2 linked regions of the Gloeothece verrucosa PCC 7822 genome follow. Each later gene encodes a partner of the first gene's protein in a complex. Links are inferred from orthologs where the notes say so. Each region holds a gene or a part of one and is shown on either strand. Other genes may lie near its edges. The genes, in order: cdaA and glmM.

Region 1 (3,147 bases):
AACCCTTAGCTACGCGCACGGTTCAGGGCAAGCTTTGCCCACCCTACAATTATTCCCAAAATATCTCAGATAAAATAGAATCTATGTCAGCAGTAAAAGGACACTCATTAGGAAACTGAGTATATAAATAAGTATCTTGACATTCGATTAAAGCATCTTGACAAACTTCAGGAAATATGTCTAAAAAATAGTTTTTCAAACTCGGAGACTGTTTCAATAAATTGCCTAACTCTCTTCGTTGTTCTCTAATGGTTAACTCCCATCCTCGATAATAATCTGAGTTTGTAACATATCGTCGCTTAAGGAGATGAGCAATTAACACCCTAAGACGGCTTTTTAATTCCCGTTTATCCCGTCCTGACAACCCCTCTAACTCCTCTAACAAATGCTCGATATCAACATTTTGAAAGTCTCCTGTCTTCAGTTGATTAATGGTCTCTATTAACCACAAATTAAAATCTTGAGCATATAAATTTTTATTGATTAAATTTGAGGTCATATACTTCACTATTTAACCCTAGATAAATTTTTAAATTTTGAATTATTTACACTTTTCCAAACCGCCTTTCTCGTTGTTGATAATTTAATAATGCTAGATGAAACTCTTTACGATCAAAATCCGGCCACAGGGTTTGAGTCACATAAATTTCAGCATAAGCTAACTGCCAGAGCAAAAAATTACTAATTCTCATCTCGCCACTGGTACGAACCAATAAATCTGGATAGGGCACGCCGCTAGTATACAGATGACGCTCAAAAAGGGCCTCATCAATATCCTCTGGGTTAATTTCTCCCTGTTTAACTTGAGAAGCGATCGCGCGGCAGGCTTGAATAATTTCTTGTCGTCCGCCATAATTAGTAGCAACAGAAAACTCGATGCCGGTATTCTCTTTTGTCTCCTGCATAGAACGGTCTATCTCATCCTGTAGAGAAGAGGGCAAAGCTTCCAAATTGCCCACAAAGCGAATTCTCACATTCTCTTCCATCATTTCCTTAAGTTCTCGCCTTAAGACCCGTTCAAACAAAGTCATCAAAAATTCAACTTCTTCTATAGGTCTGCCCCAATTTTCCGTAGAAAAGGCGTAAGCGGTTAAGGCGGGAACTCCCCAATCACGACAACAGCGCAACAAATCTTTAAGCGCGTCTACTCCTCGTTGATGACCTAAAATCCGAGGAAGACCTCGCCGTTTTGCCCAGCGGCCATTCCCGTCCATAATAACCGCCACGTGCTGCGGCAGACGGGTTTTATCGAGATCAGTGGGTAACTCTTGTAACACAATAGGCTTAACTGTCATTTCTTCTTTTTAAAAATCGATGACGTAAACTCGACAACAGGCTCTAGCAAAAGGCTAAAACGACCTAAACCAGGAGCAACAGCTTCTCTTTCTACTGAAGGAGAAAATCTTTCTTCTAATAACTCTTTTAGTTTACTGCTTGTGAGGGGCCGATTGAGCAGGCCTCTTTCTGCTAAAGAGATCGAGCCGGTTTCTTCAGAAACTACCACACAAATACAATTTTCGACGCGCTCTGTAATCCCCATTGCGGCGCGGTGGCGGGTTCCGAGTTGTCGAGATGCCGTTCGCTCGGACAGAGGTAAAATGACTCCAGCAGAAACAATTCGAGAACCTCGGATAAAAACGGCTCCGTCATGAAGTAAGGTCTTGGGTTGAAAAATGGTTTGGATTAGTTCTTTGGAGACTTCTCCATTGATCCCCACCCCACCATTGACAAATACTCGTGTGTCTACTGTACTAGCTGTCTCTAATACCATGATAGCTCCTGTACGGTTTTGTGACAGTTCTTTGACTGCATCCACAATTTCATCAATCACATTGTCGGGTTTAGGAGCCGGAGAACGGCGTTGAAACAATTGAAGCAGATGGCCTTGTCCCAACTGTTCCAAAAAGCGGCGAAATTCTGCCTGAAAAATGACAGCCATCGCCACTGCCGACCCTAGCACTAATTTTTCCAACACAAAACTTAATAATGTTAAGCCCAATTTGTGGCTGATTACAGCCGCCAGCATTAATATGATTAAGCCTCTGACCATCCATAAGGTACGGCGTTCGCCAATGACTAGAAGCATCAAATAGGTCAAGGCGAGAACTAATCCAATATCAACGCTGTTTTGAATCAGCCAAGATGGGAGACGAGGGTCAGGAAAACCCGACATGAGAATGATAAATGATAAAGTATCAATGATGAATTACAGTGGGCAATTTTAATCTACCTTGATTGTTCGTCACCTAGAAGTTAGGATTAACAAACAGATAAAGAAAAGGATTTGGCTCACTTATAGATTACAAGCAATAGCCTACCTTGGTTCTTTATTTATTTGGGAAATTTGCCAGTTTTTCGGGGAGGCGATCACAGCGCAGCACATCTTCATAAGTTTCGCGCTGCAAAATGAGATTGGCTTCTCCTTCATTGACCAGCACCGCAGCCGGACGAGATAAGCGATTATAGTTAGAAGCCATACTGTAGTTGTAAGCTCCTGTCCCCATGACCACCAGAATATCCCCGGGTTCGGTTTTGGGCAATAGAGCCTCTTTAATTAGAATATCTCCTGACTCACAATGTTTGCCAGCAATGGTGACGGTTTCTGTGGCCGCACTCGACATTTTATTGGCAATAATCGCCCGATATAAGGATTGATAAGTAATAGGACGCGGATTATCTGACATTCCCCCATCTACCGCGATGTAAGTGCGAAGATCGGGAATTTCTTTACGACTTCCTACGGTGTAAGCAGTGACACAAGCTGATCCGATCAGCGAGCGCCCAGGTTCAGCCATTAATTTCGGTAGAGGGATTTGTTGAGCTTGACAAGCTTCGCTGAGGGCGGTTGCTACGTTTTTTACCCATGCTTCAATAGTTGGGGGGTCATCTTTTTCGGTGTAGCGAATGCCTAACCCGCCTCCGATATTTAATTCTTCAATGGGTAAACCTCGCTCTAGAGCGGCTTTCATACAGCTTACCAAGACGGCGGCTAAGTCGTAATGCGGCTGTGTTTCAAAGATTTGAGAGCCGATATGGGCGTGTAAACCAATGCAGTTAAAGACAGGATTTTCGCTAACGTAGGTTAAAACTGCCTCTAATTGATGGGGATCAAAGCCAAACTTACTATCTAAATGTCCGGTGCGAATA
Region 2 (3,190 bases), 2.1 Mb from region 1 along the record:
TTGGTTGGGGTTTTCCATGTTTGTTAGTTCGAATAGTTGAGATAAATAATTTTTAACTTTTGGGGGGTTCGATGCCCCTAAGACGGGCAATAATCTAACAAGCTCACGGATAACATCTGTCTTTGTCCTTTTAGTTTTTTGGCAATACCTTGAGAGCATTTTCATTTCTTCAGTCGAAAGTCTTACGTGCAAATCTTTTTCAGTCATATCTGTACCAATATGGTACAATAATTCTATCAGCTAACCACTGACCAGATTGAGAGTGAAAGGTAGGCGAAAGTCGGAACCTCCAAATTCTGGGGACGGTACAGTACCTTGACAACTCAAGTTATGGGGTTCCAAGCAGGAAACAAAACCAATGGTTGGTTTGCGGTGCTTGGGGAAAAACTTGACCGTAATTAGGTCTAAGTCTTCCAAAAAAAGATTGGTAGCCAGTACCCAGGGACTCTGGGGAAGCAAAACGTCTATGCAGTCGGGCTGTCGGGGTAACACTGTTGGGAGAAACATCTCTTTTCGTCTGTACCAAGAACTACTAGATAAGTGGCGAAAAACCCTAAAAAGGAAGTAACTAGAAATGCCTGATGCCGAAGGCACTGCGCTAGCGCAGACCGTGAGGTTGGGAAGCCCGCGCTGTACCCGATAGGGTCAGCGTCGGGAGGATGTCACTATAGGTGAATCCAGATTACCTTTAATAGAGATTATGACTGCCTTGAGGCAGCCGCCAAAAAGTTCGCGCCCCGAGTTAACCTAAGTTCCACAGAGCAACATTTGCCCTTGAGGAAAACCCAACCAGAGAAACGGGCAGGAGTGAACCTTGACTCCAATTTAACATAGAGTTTTGCTAGGCAGACTGTTTCTACCTAGCGTTAATAAAAATCAATAAAATTCTCGAGTGATCAAGTGAAATGGTGTTGAACCACCTTGACTAAGTGTTCTGTCCAATAGTTAGCTGATTGGGCACACTGGGATTCTACCATAACTCGAATTAACGGTTCAGTTCCTGAAGCCCGGACTAATACTCGTCCTTGTGTTCCCATTTCGGTTTCGGCAAGAGTGATCGCCTTTTGCAAGGGTTCACACTCTTTCCATTTAGAGCGGCGTTCTCTATCTTCTACCCGCACATTGCGAAGAATTTGAGGATACGGCTGAAAACTTTGTTCTACTAAGGCGGCTAAAGAGTTACCCGACTGATGGACTAAAGCCGCCAGATGTAAAGCGGTTTGAATTCCATCTCCTGAAACACCGTGATGATGACAAATAATGTGTCCAGATTGTTCGCCGCCTAACATGGCTCCAGTTTCCCACATTTGGGCTTGAACGTGCTGATCGCCCACCGCCGTGCGAATTAATTGACCCCCAAGAGAGCGCCAAGCGTTTTCAAAGCCTAAATTGGCCATCACTGTAGCGATAATTAAATTATCTGGCAATTGTTTTTGCGCTTTAAGGGTTTGACCCCAAAAATAGAGAATATAATCACCATCTACCACTCGCCCTAGGGAGTCTACTGCTAAAACCCTATCCGCGTCTCCATCAAACGCTACCCCTAAGTCGGCCTGATATTCTTTGACAGCTTGTTGTAATAACTCGAGATGGGTAGAACCACAGTTAACATTAATGCGATCGCCGTCGGGTTTTTCATGTAAACAGATCACTTCGGCTCCTAAAGCGCGAAACAGAGCAGGGGCAATTTCTACTGATGCTCCCCAAGCTAGGTCTAGCACTATTCGCATTCCTTGTAAATCTACCCCTACCGGCAAAGATTGCCTCAAGGTCTGCAAGTAATCTTGTATTAATTCGCGGCGTTGATAATGTTTTCCCCATCCTAAATGAGTTTGTGTTAACCCGTTTTGAGAATCAATAGAATTGTTTAAAAGAAGGTTTTCAATTTGTTGAGCTAAATCTTTAGGCAGTTTTAATCCTTGATGATCAAAAAATTTAATTCCGTTATCTTCAGGAGGGTTGTGAGAAGCCGAAATCATAATGCCGCCCATCGTCTCTAAGGTGCGCGTTAAGTAAGCCACACAGGGAGTAGGACATAATCCCAAATGCCACACTTCGACTCCGGCAGAGGTTAACCCGGCTGCCATGGCCATAGCCAACATATCGCTAGAATTGCGGGAATCTTGCCCTATAATAATGGGTTTTGTCTCTTTTACCGAGGCTTTTAAAACTTGCGCCGCACAAAATCCCAACTGTAGGGCAAAAGGGGCATTTAAAAGCTCACCCACTTTTCCTCTAATCCCATCGGTTCCAAAAAGGGGAATTTTTGGCAGCACTGAAAGATGATTGAGGGATTTAACTTTTCCGGGATCTTGGCTGGCCGCATTTAGACGACCATTTCCGTTATGATATATAGAAGTTACCATATTAAGTTTTCCTCACACGACGTATTTACCATCTAAGAATATATCTTTATTTCAGAGTTGGGATAAAAAATCTACTCTTTGGCACAATTAAACTTAGCGATTCTTTTGCCTCAGACGCTAAGTTGTGTCAAGAGTTCCTCCATTTGCGCTAGAGAGAGTCCGGCTTGGATATAACGAGGATTATTGGGATTATAAGGGCTTAGAAGACGGTCAATGCTGATAATTTCCGCCGTTTCAGGAATCAGAGGAACATCGGCATCGGCAGCCGTAGCACCCATTAAAGAACTGGAAAATCCTTTAAAGATTAAAATTTGGTCTTTTTCCTCAAGAATCTGAATATTGACTAGCAAAATTTCTTGAGGACGTTTAAGGGTGTATTGTTCTAGCCGCTTTTCAAGGGAATTATTCATTGTTCAAGAGCAATACGTCCCTGTTTGGCTAAACGAATAAAAACAAAATAGACAAAGTAAAGTAAATAAACCACTAATCCGAGCAAACCGAAAAAGCCTAACACTTCGGCCTCGGTATTAGGATGAAAAAATTCCCTAAATTGCCAGGGCGCTTCTAGCCAAACTCGACAGAAGGGGGTATCGACGGCTTTTTCATTAAAGGCACAAGAGAGAAAAGGAATCATGGCACTCGCACCTAAAGTAGTGTAAATAGTGATCGCCCAACGCCAAGAGGTGAGAGTGGTTTTTAATTTACTGGGTGGCAAATCTTTAATTTCATCATTTAAATCCACCCAAAACCACAAAGAAATAGGAATCAGAACCCGTGCGGCAAAACCGGTTATATAACTCACTTGCCAACCGGGAATCATCAAA

Evidence for each region.
Region 2: the proteins of cdaA (region 1) and glmM are in contact, whole or in part, in a crystal structure (PDB 7OJS), measured with the Bacillus subtilis proteins. The link is inferred for Gloeothece verrucosa PCC 7822 from one-to-one orthologs.

The regions. Positions count from the first base shown.
Region 1 is NC_014501.1:1,259,639-1,262,785, forward strand. What follows is about bases 233-3,052. They hold cdaA (diadenylate cyclase CdaA), read right to left. Parts: upstream 2,174-3,052; coding sequence 1,292-2,173; downstream 233-1,291. Other genes in these bases: CYAN7822_RS05590 (DUF29 domain-containing protein), read right to left, coding at 233-499; uppS (polyprenyl diphosphate synthase), read right to left, coding at 546-1,295; lysA (diaminopimelate decarboxylase), read right to left, coding at 2,328-3,052. Also shown: more of CYAN7822_RS05590, read right to left, coding at 50-232; more of lysA, read right to left, coding at 3,053-3,147. UniProt on the Bacillus subtilis protein: One of 3 paralogous diadenylate cyclases (DAC) in this bacteria, catalyzing the condensation of 2 ATP molecules into cyclic di-AMP (c-di-AMP). Upon expression in E.coli leads to c-di-AMP synthesis.
Region 2 is NC_014501.1:3,400,050-3,403,239, reverse strand. Bases 132-2,994 are described here. They hold glmM (phosphoglucosamine mutase), read right to left. Parts: upstream 2,367-2,994; coding sequence 897-2,366; downstream 132-896. Other genes in these bases: CYAN7822_RS14945 (DUF3177 family protein), read right to left, coding at 2,773-2,994; CYAN7822_RS14950 (DUF7734 family protein), read right to left, coding at 2,477-2,776; CYAN7822_RS14960 (hypothetical protein), read right to left, coding at 241-507; CYAN7822_RS39065 (hypothetical protein), read right to left, coding at 132-207. In the rest of the region: more of CYAN7822_RS39065, read right to left, coding at 1-131; more of CYAN7822_RS14945, read right to left, coding at 2,995-3,190. UniProt on the Bacillus subtilis protein: Catalyzes the conversion of glucosamine-6-phosphate to glucosamine-1-phosphate. Glucosamine-1-phosphate is used for cell wall biosynthesis.